DNA from 3 places in the Sutcliffiella sp. NPDC057660 genome. Region 1 is predicted to be linked to each of the others. Evidence: predicted binding sites of a transcription regulator. Region 1 holds the regulator's gene; each other region holds the start of a gene.
The links. The regulator Rex, encoded in region 1, represses fermentation and respiration genes when NADH is low (regulators of the CRP and FNR family bind a similar motif). The targets are predictions, from matches to a motif close to TTGTGAAATATTTCACAA.
Positions count from the first base shown of each region.

Region 2: ACFVAD_RS11260 (cytochrome ubiquinol oxidase subunit I) is a predicted target of Rex. The motif match lies at 3,935-3,952, and genes of this name have one in related genera.
Region 3: ACFVAD_RS11205 (glycosyl transferase) is a predicted target of Rex. The motif match lies at 4,864-4,881, and genes of this name have one in related genera.

Region 1 is NZ_JBHVHV010000027.1:6,456-13,039, forward strand. It holds gene ACFVAD_RS23000 (ABC-F family ATP-binding cassette domain-containing protein) at 1-1,925, opposite strand, end outside; gene ACFVAD_RS23005 (redox-sensing transcriptional repressor Rex) at 2,119-2,757, shown strand; gene ACFVAD_RS23010 (twin-arginine translocase TatA/TatE family subunit) at 2,798-2,983, shown strand; gene tatC (twin-arginine translocase subunit TatC) at 3,001-3,756, shown strand; gene ACFVAD_RS23020 (YdiK family protein) at 3,781-3,981, opposite strand; gene ACFVAD_RS23025 (CPBP family intramembrane glutamic endopeptidase) at 4,032-4,754, opposite strand; gene groES (co-chaperone GroES) at 5,051-5,338, shown strand; gene groL (chaperonin GroEL) at 5,386-6,584, shown strand, end outside.
Region 2 is NZ_JBHVHV010000008.1:201,898-208,481, forward strand. It holds gene ACFVAD_RS11240 (NUDIX hydrolase) at 52-687, shown strand; gene ACFVAD_RS11245 (glyoxalase superfamily protein) at 693-1,052, shown strand; gene cydS (cytochrome bd oxidase small subunit CydS family protein) at 1,389-1,490, opposite strand; gene ACFVAD_RS11255 (cytochrome d ubiquinol oxidase subunit II) at 1,504-2,517, opposite strand; gene ACFVAD_RS11260 (cytochrome ubiquinol oxidase subunit I) at 2,531-3,868, opposite strand; gene ACFVAD_RS11265 (tetratricopeptide repeat protein) at 4,205-5,371, shown strand; gene ACFVAD_RS11270 (zinc metalloprotease) at 5,496-5,981, shown strand; gene ACFVAD_RS11275 (hypothetical protein) at 6,060-6,584, shown strand, end outside.
Region 3 is NZ_JBHVHV010000008.1:190,323-196,906, forward strand. It holds gene ACFVAD_RS11170 (RDD family protein) at 1-743, shown strand, start outside; gene ACFVAD_RS11175 (ring-cleaving dioxygenase) at 927-1,904, shown strand; gene ACFVAD_RS11180 (hypothetical protein) at 2,063-2,209, opposite strand; gene ACFVAD_RS11185 (DUF3307 domain-containing protein) at 2,383-3,249, opposite strand; gene ACFVAD_RS11190 (hypothetical protein) at 3,264-4,007, opposite strand; gene ACFVAD_RS11195 (histidine phosphatase family protein) at 4,339-4,599, shown strand; gene ACFVAD_RS11200 (hypothetical protein) at 4,602-4,814, shown strand; gene ACFVAD_RS11205 (glycosyl transferase) at 5,085-5,336, shown strand; gene ACFVAD_RS11210 (PF20097 family protein) at 5,407-5,619, shown strand; gene ACFVAD_RS11215 (IS110 family RNA-guided transposase) at 5,836-6,584, shown strand, end outside.

The DNA of each region.
Region 1 (6,584 bases):
ACCAACTCTTCCCACTCTTCCATCAGTACCATCAATCTTTCCTGCAACCCCTCATTCTGCGTGTTGAGCTCCAGTACTTTTTCATGGTCCTGATAGACTTCCGGGAGACAGAGCTGGCTTTCGTTTTCTTCCAGTCTGTTTTCAATCTCTTCTATTTCTTTTTCTATTTCTTCAAGGCGACGTTTCTTTTGGCGTTCCAGGCGCTTTGCTTCTTTTTCCTGTTCATAGCTCGGCTTTTCCTTATCAGCTTGAGCAGCTCTGACAGGGGAAGTGGAAGATGCTTCGCTTTCCAGCCTTGCAAGCTCCAAGGCCTCTTCTTTTTTCTCTATATAATAGTCATAATCTCCTAGATATTCGGTCGCCCCAATTCGGCTCAATTCATAGACCTTGGTTGCGAGGCGGTTGATGAAGTAGCGGTCATGGGAAACGAATAGGATGGTACCAGGGTAATCAATCAAGGCATTCTCCAGAATCTCCTTGCTATCCAGATCCAGATGGTTGGTAGGCTCGTCCAGGATCAGCACATTGGAGCGCTGCAGCATCATCTTGGAAAGGGCCAATCGCGCCTTTTCCCCTCCGCTTAAAGTAGAAACCGGCTTCAGTACATCATCCCCGGAGAAAAGGAAGTTTCCAAGGATTGTTCGGATTTCCTTTTCCATCTTGTTTGGGTACTCATCCCAAAGCTCGGCCAATACCGTTTTATTGGAAGTGAGGTCTGCCTGCTGCTGATCATAGTAGCTCACAGAAACATTTGCCCCGAATGAAAAGCTGCCTTCGAGCGGATCCAGCTGCTTGACGAGTGTTTTTAATAGGGTGGACTTACCGATTCCGTTCGGTCCGACAAGCGCCACACTATCGCCGCGTGACAAGGAAAGATCAACATGCCGGAAAATGGGGGTCCTGTCATAGGAAACGGCCAGATCCTTGGCTTTCAGTACATCATTCCCGCTCTGCCTATCAATATCAAACATGATGGAGGCAGATTTTTCATCACCTTGGGGACGATCCATCATCTGCATTTTATCGAGCTGCTTCCTGCGGCTCTGTGCGCGCTTGGTGGTGGAGGCCCTAGCCAGGTTGCGCTGTACAAAGTCCTGGAGCTTCGCAATCTCGTCCTGCTGTTTTTCGAACATTTTCATATCACGTTCGTATTGCTCGGCCTTCTGGGCAAGGTACGCACTATAGTTGCCAAGGAACTTCGCAGACTGCTTCCGGGAGATTTCATAGACGGTTGTGACCACCTTGTCTAGGAAGTAGCGGTCATGGGAAACAATAAGTAATGCACCCGGATAGCTCTGGAGATATCCTTCAAGCCAGGAAAGGGTATCGATGTCGAGATGGTTCGTCGGCTCATCCAGAATCAATAGATCCGGCTTGGTCAGCAAAAGCTTGGCAAGCGCAAGACGGGTTCTCTGTCCACCGCTCAGTGTCTCGATTGGGGTCTGATAATCAAATTCGGAAAAGCGAAGGCCGTGAAGCACGGAGCGGATGTCCGCTTCATATTGAAAGCCGCCCTTCTGCTTGAAGGCTTCCTGAATTTCGTCATACTCCTTCAGAATGCGGGCGTAAAGCGGGCCATCCTCAAAATAAGCGGGATCTCCCATTTTCGCTTCCAGCGTGCGCATCTGATTTTCCATCTCTTTTAGACCGGAAAACACAGTCAGCATTTCATCCCAGATGGAACGCTCTGTCTGCAGCCCAGTATCCTGTGCAAGATATCCGATTGTTACAACCTTTGGCTTGATGATATCACCGGAATCATAGGACAGCTGATTGGAAATGATCTTTAATAAGGTAGACTTCCCTGCACCATTACGTCCAACAAGCGCAATTCTGTCTTTCGATTGTACTTCTAGTTTTATATTCGATAGAATAAGGTCAGCACCAAAATATTTCGTTAATTGATTTATCTGTAAAATAATCATCATTTTCACCTCATGCAATTCTAATGTAAGTGTATACTTCTTCAAGCGCCACTTCAAGAATTGGAAACGGCAACCTCTTACAAAATTGCACGGAATAGGGTAAAATGAAAGCGATTTAAAATCCGAAAAACGGAGCCGGCATCCGTTACATATAGAAAAGAACCGCAAACTGGTTGGACAATGGGGGAGTAAGATGAATAACGAACCGATGAAAATACCGCAGGCGACTGCCAAGAGATTGCCTTTGTATTACCGTTTTCTTAAGAACTTGAATACATCGGGAAAGCAGCGGGTTTCGTCCGCAGAGCTGAGTGAAGCGGTGAAAGTGGATTCCGCCACAATCAGAAGAGACTTCAGCTATTTTGGGGCACTGGGGAAAAAGGGATATGGCTATAATGTTCAATATTTGTTAACTTTTTTCCGGAAAACGCTCGACCAGGATGAATTGACTTATGTTACTCTAATAGGTGTAGGAAACTTGGGGACAGCTTTCCTGCATTACAATTTCATGAAAAACAATAACACGAAGATCGTGATGGCCTTTGATATCGACGAGTCGAAAATCGGCACGGAGATCGGCGGTGTACCGGTGTATCATCTTGATGACATCGAGGAGCATCTGCCGAAGGATGTGACGGTGGCAATCCTCACCGTACCGGCGCCAGTAGCGCAGCCGATAGCAGACAGATTGGTGGAAAAAGGGGTAAAGGGCATCCTGAACTTTACGCCAGCACGTATTAATGTGCCGGAAACCATCCGTATCCATCATATTGATTTAGCCGTAGAACTACAGTCATTGGTATATTTTCTCAAGCACTATCCAACAGAATGAAAAAGTAGTAGAATGAGTATATTTCAAGGAGGTGGCAAGAATGGGTCCAATCGGAATGGGTAGCCTCTTGTTAATCGTTTTCGTAGCATTACTAATCTTCGGTCCAAGCAAATTACCTCAACTGGGTAAGGCAGCTGGCAATACATTGCGTGAATTCAAAAACGCAACTAAAGGATTAGCGGATGACGACGACAGCAAACCAGAGAAAAAAGAAGAAACGAAGTAATGTAAGGATGAACATATATGCTAGATAGAGAAATGTCGGTGTATGACCATATAGGCGAGCTCCGAAAAAGAGTGATCATCATTGCTTCCTTCTTTTTCGTCTCAGCGATCGGCGGTTTTTTCCTCGCGGAACCGATCATTGTCTATTTACAGCACACAAATGAAGCGGAAGCGCTACAGATGAATGCCTTTCGCATTACAGATCCAATCAAGATCTTCATGCAGTTTTCTTTTTTGATTGCATTTATCATTACGTTCCCCGTTACGCTCTATCAGATTTGGTCTTTTATCAGCCCCGGTTTGTATGAGCGGGAGCGGAAAGTGACGTTAAGCTATATCCCAATATCCCTCTTCTTGTTCCTGAGTGGACTGACATTCTCCTACTTCATACTGTTTCCGTTTGTTGTGAAGTTCATGAGCAATCTGGCAGACCGCCTGGATATCAACCAAGTGATCGGGATCAACGAATATTTCCAATTCCTGTTCCAGCTGACCTTGCCATTCGGCATCCTGTTTCAGATGCCGGTTATTGTGATGTTCTTAACTAGGCTTGGGATTATCACTCCAGCTATCCTCGTGAAAATAAGAAAGTACGCGTACTTCGTATTGCTAGTAATAGGAGCATTGATTACGCCGCCGGAGATCATCTCTCATCTAATGGTGACAGTACCGCTTCTTATCCTTTACGAGATCAGCATCATCATTTCCCGCTTCGGCTATAAAAAGGTCAAGCTTGCGGAAGCAAAGTTGAATGAGGAATTAAATAAAAAATAGGCAACTACCGTAAAGGTAAGTAGCCTATTTTTTTTGCATACTTTTTATTTTCTTATGAAGCAGAAATGCCCGGATGGAAACGCCGAAGTCGAAGGTGGCGATCAGCATCAGCAGCATGGTGTGCCATTCAAAGACGCTTTCCTTGAATGACGCAACTGCCAAATACGTAAATAGACATCCCATGACGGCATAGAAAAAGGCCATATTGATCGGTTTTATTTTCATTGTGCTAGTCCTCCAGTTGTAGATGGCTTTATCATTGATTCTTTAAACTATCAGAAGAAGGAGATAAGATTCGGTAACGCATTCTGCATCTCTTCCATTTGCTTGATCATTTCTTCGATATCTTCCCTGAACACATACTGCACAATGACAACAAAGCTATTCATGGCGACATGGGCGATGATCGGAACAATGATGCGGTTTGTTTTGACATATAGGAAGGCAAAGATCCCACCCATTACAAAGTAAATCAACAGATGCTTGAAATCATTATGGACAATAGCAAAAAGAAGGGAGCTGATAATAAGCCCGACAGCAAAATTGAATCGTTTGTATAAAGAACCGAAAATTATTTTACGGAATATGATTTCCTCTAAAATAGGCCCCGCAATTGTAATGGCAAAAATCATGATTGGTGTTGCTGTGACAAAGGCCATAATCTCCTGCGTATTTTCGGAACCAGGCTCGATACCGAAAAGCTTCAGCTGAATTTGAGCAGCGATTCCCTGGCCGAACAATGCCATTGGAAAGCCCAGCACCGTCCATAGAACAGTTTTTGGAACAGAGGCCGTCTTACCCCTGAAGTCGCCTTCCTTCCATTCATCCCGGAGGATATAGCAGACAATCAAAAGACCGATCGTAAAACTGACAAAGGTCCAATACCCCACAATATCTCCACGTTCCACACCGAGAGCCATCAAGATCGGAAAGCCAATAAATCCGGACAGCTGCATCAACACATAGGTCAAAATGACATACCAATACTTTTTAGTCATAGTAAACTCCTCTAAACTCTATTATTCGCTTTCCGTATTGTATCATATTATAAGTCTACCCTTATAATGATAAGGTTCCCACATTCAGGTATCCTTACGAAAAAAATGTCGATATTTTGGTTTAAATGAAGACTGCGGGGAGATAATGGAAAAGTGCTAAAAAGGGTGAAAAATTTTAAGCAAAGATACTTGCAAAACAGGAAGAGATTCATTATTATAATAATTGTGTTAGCACTCAAGGTTATAGAGTGCTAATAAATAAAAATATTACATATGAAATCAAGGAGGTTGTTTTCATGTTAAAGCCAATAGGTGATCGTCTAGTAATTGAGCTTGTTCAGTCAGAAGAAAAAACTGCAAGTGGTATCGTATTACCTGACTCTGCTAAAGAAAAGCCTCAAGAAGGAAAAGTAGTAGCGGTTGGTACAGGTCGTGTGCTTGACAGCGGTGAGCGTGTAGCGCTTGAAGTTTCTCAAGGCGACAGCATCATCTTCTCTAAATATGCCGGTACAGAAGTAAAGTACGAAGGCAAAGAATATTTAATCCTTAAAGAAACAGACGTACTTGCAGTAGTAAGCAAGTAATCAAATAAAATAAAAAAACTTAACTTTACTGAGGAGGTCTATCAATTATGGCAAAAGAGATTAAGTTCAGTGAAGAAGCTCGCCGCTCCATGTTACGCGGTGTAGACAAATTAGCTGATGCAGTGAAAGTAACATTAGGACCAAAAGGACGCAATGTGGTACTTGAGAAGAAATTCGGTTCTCCACTAATCACTAACGACGGTGTTACTATCGCAAAGGAAATCGAACTTGAAGACGCATTCGAAAACATGGGTGCGAAACTTGTTGCTGAAGTAGCTAGCAAAACAAATGACGTTGCCGGTGATGGTACAACTACTGCAACAGTTCTTGCACAAGCGATGATCCGCGAAGGATTGAAGAACGTTACTGCTGGAGCAAACCCAATGGGAATCCGCAAAGGGATCGAAAAAGCGGTTGCAGTTGCTGTTGAAGAATTGAAAAACATTTCTAAACCAATCGAAGGCAAAGCTTCCATCGCTCAGGTTGCAGCTATTTCTGCAGCGGACGAAGAGGTTGGCCAACTGATTGCAGAAGCGATGGAGCGCGTTGGAAACGACGGCGTCATCACATTGGAAGAATCCAAAGGCTTCACTACTGAGCTTGAAGTAGTAGAAGGTATGCAATTCGACCGTGGATATGCTTCTCCATACATGGTAACAGATTCCGACAAAATGGAAGCTGTATTAGACAACCCGTACGTATTGATCACGGACAAAAAAATCACCAACATCCAGGAAATCCTTCCTGTACTTGAGCAAGTGGTACAACAAGGCAAGCCATTGTTGTTGATTGCTGAAGACGTAGAAGGGGAAGCGTTGGCTACATTAGTAGTGAACAAATTACGTGGAACATTCAATGCAGTAGCTGTTAAAGCTCCTGGATTCGGTGACCGTCGTAAAGCGATGCTTCAAGATATCGCTGCCATCACTGGCGGTGAAGTAATCACGGAAGAACTAGGCTTAGACCTTAAAACTGCGAACATCAGCCAATTGGGCCGCGCAGACAAAATCGTGGTTACAAAAGAAAACACTACAGTTGTCAACGGACACGGAAACACAGAAGAGATCCAAGCTCGCGTTGGCCAAATCCGTGCGCAATTGGAAGACACAACTTCTGAATTCGACCGTGAAAAATTACAAGAGCGCCTAGCAAAAATCGCTGGTGGCGTAGCTGTAATCAAAGTTGGAGCGGCGACTGAAACAGAACTAAAAGAGCGCAAACTTCGCATTGAAGATGCTCTTAACTC
Region 2 (6,584 bases), on a different contig from region 1:
GGTTTACCTGCTCGACCAATAAAGAGAAGGATAGGAACGGAGGCATGGAGGATGGAGTCGGAAAAACTGAAGGTATTTGATGAAAGTGGAAAGTATGTTGGTGTAGCGACCAGAGAAGAAGTACATAAAAAAGGCTATTGGCATGAAACTTTTCATTTTTGGCTTGTCAGTAGGGAAGAGGGGGTAGAATACATCTACTTCCAGCTCAGAAGCAAACAAAAGAAGGATTATCCGAATCTACTGGATATTACAGCAGCTGGGCATATTTTGGCTACAGAGACAGTGGAGGATGGAATCAGGGAAGTGAAGGAAGAGATTGGAATCGATGTAATAATGGGAGATCTCATGCCATTGGGGGTGATTCCATACACCAACGTTCATCAGGAACTGATAGACCGTGAATTGGCACATGTATTTTTACTAGTCAGGAAGTATGATATGGAGGATTTTATTCTGCAGCCTGAAGAAGTTTCAGGGATGGCAAAGGTGAGGTTGGATGATATGATTGAACTGTGGAAAGGAAAGACAGAAAAAGTAGAGGCAGATGGATTCAAAATGGCTTCTAACGGGGAAAGAGCAGAATGGAAAGAGACTGTGAAAAAAGGTCATTTCGTTCAGCATGAAGATCACTTTTACATGGAGACATTTGCAGCTATAAAAATGAAATTGGAGGAGGAATCCCGATGAGTGAGATGAAAGCGGTTATCCCTATACTACGTATTTTCGATGTGGAAAAAGCAGAAGAATTCTATATGGACTTTTTGGGTTTCGAAAGAAAATGGGAGCACCGTTTTGAAGCGGATTTCCCTTTGTATATGGAGGTTTCCAGGGGGGATTGTATTCTGCATCTTTCTGAACATCATGGTGATAGCACACCAGGGTCTGCGGTAAGAATCGAGACGAGTTCAATTGAAGACTATCACAAAGGGCTGATCGAGAAGAACTACCGTTTCGCAAGACCCGGCCTAGAGCAAAAACCATGGGGAACCAAGGAGATATCCGTTGGCGACCCATTTGGCAATCGAATTGTCTTTTACGAGAGAATCCAGTAAAAAGTTTTCACTACAAAAAAGAGGCTGGGACAAAAGTGTTTTAGCCTAAGTAAAAACCGAACTAATTTGAGTTTTCGTCCAAATTAGTTCGGTTTTTTGAAAGTATTAAAATATACGTTTAGGTTTTAGATTACACTAGCGGTTGATTGGAGTGCAAGACGAAGACTCCTGCGGGAGCAGTGGCCAATGTGAGACCCCGCAGGCGAAGCCGAGGAGGCTCACGGGTCACCCGCGGAAAGCGAAGTCTTGCACGGAAATCAATAGCGGTATTTAGAGCCGGCACTTAAATTATTCGTCTTTTTGTTAGATTTTTTTAGTTTTGTCCCAGGCCCCTTTTTATTTATACTTCTCTTTGCCTGCCGCTCCCCACAGAAACAACACACCAATCGCCACGACAATGATAAGAGGGGGAGCGATCATAATCAAAAAATTCTCCATTTTAAAAACCTCCTTACTTTTTCCCTTGTACATATTGATTATCAAATAGGAAGAGACGCATTAAAAGATAAAGCGATGGAATCAATAAGCATAGACCACCGATGAAGGCGGTAATCAAGGCAATAGCCATTGACTCATTTGTAAACCCGTCATAGATCGTCAAGTATGGATACAGAAGGTATGGCATATGAGATGCCCCATATCCAAAGAATGCTGTCGCGAATTGAAGCATGACGAAAATGAAAGAGAGTCCAAGACGCTGCTTCTTCCACATCAGATACACCGCTCCAAGGAAGAAGAGGAAAGAAAGACTGAACATCCATGAAAGATTCAGCATCCTTTCAAAGTGACTCGGATTGTGGTCACTGAGTGCGAAGAATACGAGCACACTTGCCAGGATGGTAGGAAGGCTCCAGTTAAGCGCATATTTGCGCAACACTTCAAAAGCTTTTTCGTCCTTGGCTGTTCTTGCATAGTATGCAAGAAAATAAGCGGATATATATAGCACACTGACCAGTGCCAAAATGACAACCGTCCAAGAATAGAAGCTTGAAAACAAAGCACCATAATCCAATGTTACTACATCACCGGCAAGGCTGATGAATCCACCTTCGGATATGGTCAATACAACAGAAAGTGCGGCTGGTATCAACAGGCCTGTAGCTCCATATAAAAGCTGATAAAACTTGCTGCCTTTTGCACCATAGTGATGAAAGGCATAATAACTTCCACGGATCGCCAACAGGATAATCGCGATACTACCTGGTATCAGCAAAGTTGTTCCGTAATAATAGGCTGTGGAAGGGAAGAAGCCGACAATCCCGATAAAGAAGAAAACAAGAAACACATTGGTGACCTCCCAAACAGGAGAGAGGTAACGGACAATCACTTTATCAATGAGATGGTCCTTCTTTGTAACAGTAGAATAGTAGCTGAAAAATCCGGCACCAAAGTCAATTGAAGCAACAATCAAATATCCGTATAGAAATGTCCATAAAACCGTAATACCTACAACTTCATAACTCATGTTTTCCCCTCCTTTACTCCATGCCTTTTTCTTGCAGTTCTTTTTCGACTGGATTATTTTTAAACATTTTTCTTAGTACCGTAATACATGTTGTACAAAGTACTGCATAAAGAATGATGAAAAGCACCAGCATAAGATCGACATGCTCGGATGTGGTAGCCCCTTCTGAAACAGTCATATATCCGACAAGCAGCCACGGCTGTCTTCCTAGCTCGGCAAAGAACCAGCCCATCTCTATGGCAAGTAATGCTAATGGGGAGCCGGCTGCTATTGCCCAAAGTAGCGGCCTGTTCCATTCATTCCATTTTTTCACCTTGGCAATAACAACATAAAGGATAGAGACAAGGGCAAGGAACATTCCGATACCGACCATCAGGTCAAAGAAATAGTGTACGACCAAAGGCGGAAGCTCTTCCTCAGGAAATTCCTCGAGTCCGATTACCTCAGATTTTGGGTCACCATGCGCAAGGATGCTTAAGGCATATGGAATTTCAAGTGCATATTTGACTTTGTTGTCCTCTGTCAGATATCCGCCGATAAGTAGCGGTGCCTCAGTCGAAGTTTCAAAATGCCATTCTGCAGCAGCCAGTTTTTCAGGCTGATACTCTGCTAGATATTTACCGGATAAATCCCCAATTACTGCAGTGGAAATGGCGAATACGGCTGCAGCTGTCATTGTCAGATGCAGTGCTTTTTTATGATAAACATGATTTCTTCCTCGCAGAATGGCAATGGCGGCAATTCCCGCCAGAACAAATGCTGTTGTCAAATAAGCAGAAGATAACACGTGTGCCACTTTGGTTGGTGTGGCAGGGTTGAACATTGCACCAAGAGGACTAATATTCGTCAATACACCATTCTCAATTTCGAATCCACTAGGTGAATTCATGAAGCTGTTGACAGTGGATATAAAGAAGCCAGAAGCCATGGCACCAAGAGCCACAGGAATCAACAGGATAAAATGATAGATTTTCTTTTTAAATCGATCCCAAGTATATAAGTAGATACCTAGAAAAATAGCTTCAAAGAAGAAAGCGAATGTCTCCAAGAACAACGGAAGACTAATTACATGTCCTGCAAGCTGCATCAAATTCGGCCATAAAAGGCTTAATTGCAGGCCGATAGCCGTACCCGTCACAACACCGACTGCAACGGTGATGACAAAACCGCGGGCCCACCTGCGTGCGAGAAGACGATAATGTTCGTCGTTCCGTTTGATACCCATCCATTCCGCAAGAGCAATCATTAGTGGAACACCTACACCTACAGTTGCGAAGATGACGTGGACCGCAAGCGTCAGACCAGTTAAAATTCTGCTGTATAGAACCGGATCATACTCTAAACCAAACATATTTTCACTCCTTTGGTCACTGATAGAACCATCAATAATAAATTCTTAACAATAGTATACAATAGTTTGCTCAATACTTCACAATATAAGATTTAAGTTCTTGTATGTTCTTAAGTATATTCCCTTTTCCTTTGTAACAAAACAGGGTAGAGGGCACTGTTTATGACAACTTTATGGCAGGACAGCGACGAATTTGTGACCGGCTTAAAATGAAGTGTAAACATGGTACTAACGTCCTTATAAGCACATCAAATAGGAAAATTTCACAGAAAATTGTATATAATTGTAGAAAATGATGGTAAAATATTCTTATAATTCAAATAAAGGGTGTTGGCATTGAGAAACGGAGAAATGATCGATTACTACCGAAACAAAAAAGGTATCTCACAGGAAAATTTATCTCAAGGGATTTTTCCCGCTTCACACCTATTGGATTTAGTGGACAAGCTGTTAAGCTGCTACGAGAGTACTGTCAGACAGGACCCGAAAGAGTCATGGAAAAAACTGAGCTATATTAATGAGGAATACAATATAGGAAGTCAAACCATGCCTCACGAAACATTGCTGCTTTATTTATGTGTAAAACTGAAATATGCCCTTTTAATCTTTGATAAGAAGCTAATCGACAGCCTTTATAACCAGATATCCGACCTCCCGACAAGCAAAAATACTATCATTGAGTATATTCGGAAGAAGACCATCGGAATCTACTATTATCGAGTAAACGATAACCTACAATCCATATTCATATTAAAACAGGCATTGGAGATGCATAATAAACTTCCATTATCAGAAGAAGATAAGGCGGAGCTGTTTTATCAAATTGCATTGACAAGCCAAAAAACATCCGATTACTTCGAAGCGATCACCTATGCCGAAAAAGCGCTTTCTATTTATCAATCCCTGTATTATAACCGGAGATCGGCAGAGTGCCACGTTATTCTTGGTTTGAGCTATCATAAAGTCCATCAATTGGAAAAAGCCCAAGAAAACTATCTTTATGCAAAAAAAATCGGAGTAGACTTGAAGGATGTGTATCTGGAATCCATGGCCCTGCATAACCTTGGATGTATGCAATCATTCTTGGGAAACTCAGAAGATGCCATCTTTTATTTCTTGGAATCACTTAAACTTAAAAAAGAGGAAGACAGAAGCTTGTTTTCCATCAATACCCTGGTTAAAGAGTATTACAAGCTTAATCAGAATGAATTTGCTCTTGGTTGGGCGGAAGAAGGCTTGGTATTGGCCCAAAGAAATAAAATAGAGGAATATATTATACATTTCAATGTTCACATATATTTAATAACTAAAAATCCTGAAATCGAAAAATATATATCCGATTATGTGATCGATTATTTTACAAGAGCGGGAGACAAAGATAACGTGGCTAAATATGCCGAGATTTTGGCAGAGTATTATACATCGACTGACAGATACCAGTCAGCCTGTGAATATTACGAATTAAGTTTAAAAGTTTGGAAGAATAAGACGACCCTCATCTAATACTGGAGCCCGATTCATTTCAATATGACACACCATTTTGAAATTTGGTGTGTTTTTTTATATTCATTTAGGGGAAAAAGACTTCTATTTACTTGTATAAAATCAGGTTTAGGAGTGGTTGCTGATGTTCGGATTTAATGATCTATGGAAGTTCTTTGTCTCTTTCTTCCTCGTTTTGCCAATGGTCACCATCTTACATGAATTAGGGCATTTTTTCTTTGCAAAATTATTTGGCGGAAAAGTGATTGTTCATATCGGGACTGGAAACATATTGTTTAAGATTGGTTCCCTCAGAATTAGAAAGCTTTACTTTTATGATGGTTGGTGTGAATATATCACAGTCAGTAATAGAGCAGGGAAAATTGAAAAAGCATTGGTATATTTGGGAGGGTCCTTGTTTAACATCGCCTCCATCCTGATTTTGAATGGATTGATCATGAAAGGGGTGATCGAGCCTAATATCCTAATCTATCAGTTCACCTACTTTTCCTTTTACTTTGTCTTTTTCTCTCTGTTTCCCATCAACCATCTGAATGGATGTCCAAGCGATGGAATGGCTGCTTTAAATGTACTGACCAACAAAAAGTTCGATAAAAATCCTTCCAACTGAAAAAGATTGGGTTCGAATGTTCTTGTGCTTCCATTTTGGCCATACTTTAAATAAATGGAATGCGGAGGAGAACGAAATATGAGAATGATCGCACTTTTGATAATATTGGTTGCAGGCATTAGTTCTATGGGATGCTCCATGAAAGAAATGAAAGAGATGGAAGACCCTGAACCAGTAGTGGAAAAGGAATTAAGCGCAGAGGATTCTGCCTTTGCTGCTGTAAAGCTATTAAAAGAAAAAGACTTTTCCGCTTTAAAAGACCTGATACATCCTACCAAGGGGGTCCGTTTTACCCCATATGGCTATATCGATGTGGAAAAAAATCTCGTGTTATCAGCGAGTGAGGTAGGTGCACTAAAAGAGAATCAGCAAATCTATCTATGGGGGGAATATGACGGCACAGGCGACCCGATTGAATTGTCCTTCCATGAATACTATAAAAAGTTTGTCTATGATGCTGACTTTTTACATGCAGAGCAAATCTCCATTAACAAGAGACTTGGTCATGGCAATAGCATTGATAACAGTATGGAGGTTTATCCGGGCGCAACGGTCGTAGAGTTTCATTTCCCTGGATTTGAGGAGAAGTATGAGGGAATGGAC
Region 3 (6,584 bases), on a different contig from region 1:
CAGGTCTTGGAAGCCGCGCAGCCGCGTTTATCATTGATCAGATTATCCTGTTGATCGTCAATATTCTTATCATCATTGGATTGTTATTCATGATCAATGGAACTTTCATGGATTTCTTTTCCGCTAATATGCCTTCCTACCTTGTTGCAGCGGCAATCATTTTAATTTTCATTATCAGATGGGGTTATTTCTTTGCATTTGAGTATTTTTCAGGCGGAAGTACGCTAGGCAAGAAGATGTTGGGTATTCGAGTAATCCAGGAAAATGGTCACAGCATTACCCTTTTATCGAGCCTGATACGCAACCTCTTGCGTATCATTGATAGCCTGCCGATGAACTATCTGGTGGGTATGTTGATGATTTTCTTCCATACCAAGCATAAACGGCTTGGAGATCTTGTGACAGGTACCATAGTAGTCCATGAGAGACGGAAGAAGAAGAAAAAGAAGATGACTGCAATTGAAAAAGAAATCCATAGCCGGGGACTTTCCCGCGAGAATCTACCGTTGAACGAGTACGATTTAAAACGATTCAACGAAAAAGATTGGAAGTTATTGAAAACCTATACAAACCGTTTCCTTCAGCTTTCTGTTGATGATAGGATACTCTTGACCCGACAGGTTGCAGAAATTGTAGCTCCTAAGCTCGGGATGACGGTTGGGGAAAAAGGATACGAGGAGCTAGAGAATTTGTTGCTTGTCCTTTATCTATTGTTGAAGGATGAATGGGAGTTTGAACTGTAATTTAAATTATTTTCAATTTGCTTAGTCCAATTTCTCTGGTGAGAAGTTGGGCTTTTTTAAACTTACATGAGTTTTTTCGGGTAATCAGTTTGACTTTATTAAATTGGTTTGATATATTTATCTCGAATTCAAGATATATTTTTTCACTCGCAAAGATAATTCTCAAAACAGGAGGTAATATAAATGAATGGTTTAAAAGGCATACATCATGTTACTGCCATTACGAGCAGTGCTGAAAAGAACTATGAATTTTTCACTTATGTATTAGGGATGAGACTCGTTAAGAAAACTGTAAACCAAGATGACATCCAGACATATCATCTTTTTTTCGCAGATGATAAAGGGAGTCCTGGGACAGATATGACATTCTTTGACTTCCCGGGAATCCAAAAAGGCTCTCATGGTACTAATGAAATATTCCGGACAGCGTTTCGAGTACCAACAGATGCGTCCCTCGACTATTGGTTAAATAGATTTGATCGCTTGAAGGTGAAGCATTCAGGCATAGAAGAGCAGTTCGGAAAAAAGGTGCTGAATTTTGTTGACTTTGACGATCAGCAATATCAATTGATTTCAGATGAAAAGAATAAAGGTGTCGCTTCGGGAACTCCATGGCAAAAAGGGCCGATCCCATTAGAGCATGCAATTACAGGTTTAGGCCCAATAACAATAAGAGTGGCGAACTTCGATTTCTTTAAAGAAGTGTTAGAAAAGGCGTTGCTTTTTAAAGAAGTATCTCACAGCGGCTCCACCTACCTATTTGAAGTTGGTGAGGGTGGAAATGGTGCCCAGATAATTGCGGAGCATAACAAGGATCTCCCTCAGGCAATGCAAGGCTATGGTACAGTTCACCATGCAGCATTCAGGGTGGAGGACCGTTCTGTTATCGAGGAGTGGGACCAAAGGCTGAAGAGTTTTGGATTCCATACTTCCGGTCATGTGAACCGTTATTTCTTTGAGTCCTTATATGCTCGCATAGCACCTCAAATATTATTTGAATTTGCGACAGATGGTCCAGGATTCATGGGTGATGAGCCTTATGAAACACTAGGGGAAAAATTGTCCCTTCCTCCCTTCCTTGAAGCGAAAAGAGAGCAGATTGAAAGCTTTGTTCGCCCTATAAATACAGTAAGAAGTACTTTCGACTTTAAAAAAGAATAAAAAACAAATAAAGTCCATTCTTCATTCAATTAAAGAAAGAATGGACTTTTTTATTTTGTAAAAGATTTAAACGTTATATTTATTAATAAATCAGAACGGTATGTAAGCAAAGAACATTATGCCTGATCCGACACAATATTCTTGCAAGGGGCACTAATTTATAGTCTCTCTTCCAAACGCTCTAAACCTTTTCTAGCGCCATTAATTAATCGGGCTGCTACAAGTTTTCTTAGTGCTCCATACACTTCTAATTCTTCTTTATAATCTTCTCCGATATTTTTCAAGATGCTTTGAATTCGATTCACGAATTGATCACCCCTTTCTATTATCTATCATATGTAAATTAATAGAAGGAGACAGGGTCTTTGACCGGATAAAACACCCTTTTTTTGCAATTTGATAGGGATGGGAGAAAATAAGAAGGGCTTTTAAACCCATGCTTTATGTTACATAGAGTATATTTACAGCTATCAAAGCTTTACCAAAATACCACTTTCAGAATAATTCCAATTACAATTGCAAAGAGGAAGGAGGTCAAGGTGCCAAGCAGAAAATACTCCGCCCAGTCACGATCATCCATCTGCTTGAAACGGGTCAAGGATTTTGCAGCAACGATAAACCCGACAGCAGAGAACGAGCCCATCAGGATGAGTGCCACTACAAGCAACCGCTCAAGATAGCCGATCACTTTGCCACGGGAAAGGTCCTGATGCTTCATTACCATATATGTATACTCCTCGGACAAGCTTTTTTGACTTGTGGCGCTTATTTCTACATCACGGAGTGTATACTTCCCTTCGAAAAGAGAGAGGTGACGGGTCAGGGATCCAAGTAGTATCTTTATAAAGTGACCTGTGACCGACGTAATCAAAATAAACATTATAATGATAAAGAGAGTGCTGCCAATCAATGATTTGTCGGCAATCATGCCATCTTTCATATGCAAGTTTACTAAAATCGTATCAATCAAGTGATAAAGGTTCACCTCAAGGAAGAAATAGCAAACTGCTAAAATAGTAAACAGGTGTAATACTTGATCTGTAATGAATAAGGCAAGATTCCAGCCATTTTTTTGCTTCATAAAAATGACTTTTTCCTGCAGGTGCATTTTGGCCAGATCAATCAGCGCATGGAAAATAACGATCGACAAGGTAGGAAATAGTACGGTTGCCATGATATTTGAAAAATCCTGCAAATAATACAGGATCCACAGTGTCACAATGGTGACTAGTGTGTGATGGAGTAGATGGAGCTTAAGGAACTTCTTTTTATCGTACACCATCTTTTCCGTCTGAAGGTAAAAATCAGCTACAAGGTGTGCAAGAATGAGGCTAAGAACAATCATGGTTCCGCTCCTTACTAATTCGTAATAATAACCAAGTTCTGTTTCAAATGATTCTTTATTGTGTTTTGCAGCTCTTTCGTAATATTACTCGGATAGGTCCCGGATTGTGTCTCCTCCAGGTTGTTTAAGGTGTTTTGTATGGTATTCAAGGTTTTAAGTATTATCTCACAATTTCCTTTCTTGTAGTGGCTTGAGATGGTAGAAGGGGACTTTCCTAATAGGCTTGCTATCGTCTTTTGTTCATCCAATACGGAAAATAGTCCCGAAATGAGACGCTGAAGCTTCGTTTGCTCAGCTATCAGTTTTCCTTGATATTCAAGCAGAAGATTGCTCATCTCCACAGATGGGATGGACATCGCATCCGAATCGGGAAACAGAAGGATAGGTGACCGATTTGTGGACTGCTTGATTTTCTCATTTGCCATTCTGGCATGTTTCATCAGGGGGTGATTCCACTTATCAATATCAATATCCGAAATATCTTCATCCACAAGTCCAAATGACATGCCGAAGTAGGGTGGCTGATCCGTAAACTTCCAGATTTGACCTATATAAAACGCGACTGTATAAGCAGTGGCATAATGGTCAAAAATACAGACAATTTCATCACCGAGACGGTGCTTGACATGGACATTCGGCAATCCTTTTGTCCAGAGTTTTATGTAAGTTTCCACCTTTTCCAAATAGGAGGAAACATCTTTCCAATTTCTGCTGGAATCCGTTACATCCATCATAAACACCGATACGGGTCTCTTCATAAGCTGTCCTCCTCCATCATCCAACTAAACGTTTTACTAGTTTATGCATATATTTTAAATTAATTCGACTATATAATCAAATTATACATTAATTCGATAGATTAATCGAATCAAAGATAAGTAGATGATATAATCAAAAAATCCACGTATAAACGTGGATTTAGAATTTAGACACACACGAGGTAAATCGGGGTTGTCTAAAGTTTTTTGTGTACCTGTATCATAAAGCCCGTTGATTTCCGTTCCAGGTAAGCTGATGTTACCAGAATTTTCTAAATGATGACCTGCCACTGTTGCTCAAGGGCAGGATTATTTAATAAGGGGATATGACATGATATATGTAATTAGACATGGACATACAGACTTGAATAAAGAACGTAAGATGCAAAGGAAAATGGGTTTACCATTAAATGATTTCGGAATCGAACAAGCAAAGGCTTTAAAAGCGAAATTACAGAATATAGATTTCGATTTTGTATTTTCTTCCCCACAAGAGAGAGCCGTACAAACAGCAGAAATAGTTACTGGAAAGTCAGTGGTTTTGGATGATAGATTGGATGTCTTTGATTCAGATTACATATTAAAGAAGTAAAAATGGCTGGTAAATTACCTGATTCTTATTTGTATAAAGGGATTGAAGAACCAAGTCTATTTGTAAAAAGAGTGTTTAGCTTTATGAAAGAACTTGAAATACAACATGGAAAAAAAGAATTAAATGTTCTTATATCTGGTCACAGATGTACCACAGGTTGCATAGGTGCTTTCTTTGAAGGGATACCTTCGGATGGAAATATATTAAAATTCTGATCTGATTCTGGTGATTATAAAACATTTAATTTTAAGTAATAGTTGGTTTATGTGAAGAATTGTACTTAAAGTAAAGCACCTAGTTTAATAAGAATTAAGTGATTTTATGAGTGATTTCAGATTTTAGTTATTCAATTAAAGGACGCTTATCTGTAACAAGGTAAGCTTCTTTTTTATGGAAAATATATATTGAGTAAATAGACGATATTTGAAATAATTGGTATTAAGCGATAAAGCAGAAGAATTAAATTAAAATAGGGGGAATGATTGATGACGAAACAAGCAATGTTATATTTTATTTTTGGGATTATTATTTTACTGGTTAGTTCCCCTTTAGGGTACAGCCTAGTTACTATTGTGTATCGAAACCAGAATCTAACAGGAGATTTTGTACCTCTTCTAAACGGATTTATACATTCATTGATGTTAATTGGTATCTTGGTGTTCAGCATTGGGGTAGTTACTTTACTAAAAGAAAAAAATAAATATGGCATTAAATGGAGCTATTGTACAAGAAGCTAACAGGGAGGTTGCTTCAATCAGGAAAATATTAGAGAAATAAGGGAGATGCGAAAGGGTGGAGTGACTAAATATGAACGAGATTGTTAGTTGTCCTGAATGCAGTAATGAAGGGAAGCAGGGATATATTTTTTCTCCTCGTAGAATTTGTTGGTCAGAATCGGCTGATTCAATAATCGCTGATTTTGGAAATGAAGTATTAATAAAAGATGCAATTTTTCAAATAAGTAAAATTCCAGCATTTAGATGTGAAAAATGTAATCTAGTTATTTTTAAATACAATTAAAATAATGATTAGAAAAGAAGTTTCTTAAGCCTCATTTTTTTTAAAACCTGGGAACGACTGCAGCATAGCGGATCGCTCCTTACTTAAGAATAGGGCAGCATTCCTGTTATGAAGAAAAATGGGGTTTGAAATAAAAAATAACCTCTTGGTATGATATGAGTGTCCTGAGCTGGCCAGCAAAATGGACAAAATCATATATACCAGGAGGCCTTCAAGATGAATTATAACCAAAATGAAAAGATTGCTCAAATCACTTCTCAAACACTAATTATTGGTGTAGATATTGCGAAGTTCAAGCATGTGGCACGTGCTCAAGACTTCAGAGGATTGGAGTTTGGAGCACCTTGTCACTTTGAAAATACCCAAACCCATTTCGAGATGTTTCTAGACTGGATCAAGCAGCTAATGAACGAAAATGAAATGGAGAAGGTCATTATAGGCATGGAACCTACTGGCCACTATTGGCTTAACCTCGCTCATTTCTTAAAAGAAAAAGAGATTAAGTTTGTCGTAGTGAATCCAATGCATGTAAAAAAGTCGAAGGAATTGGATGATAATTCACCAACCAAAAATGATGTGAAAGATGCCAAAGTAATTGCACAGTTAGTCAAAGATGGAAGATACGCTGAACCAAATATTCCGCAAGGAGTGTATGCAGAACTTCGTGTGGCCAGAAAAATACGTGATCTTTTGTCTGTTGATCTACAGGTGCTTCAAGGGCAAATTCACAACTGGTTAGACCGCTATTTCCCTGAATTCCTAACCGTTTTTAAGGATTGGGAGGGGAAAGCAGCACTACAATTATTAAAGTTGAATGTATTACCACATGAGCTGGAACATATCTCGGATCAAGAGATCCTGATTCACCTCAGAAAGGCAGTAAAACGTGCGGTTGGACTCCGTAAAATTCATGAACTTAAACGAGCTGCCAAAAACTCAATTGGCATTCGTGAAGGTTCAAAAAT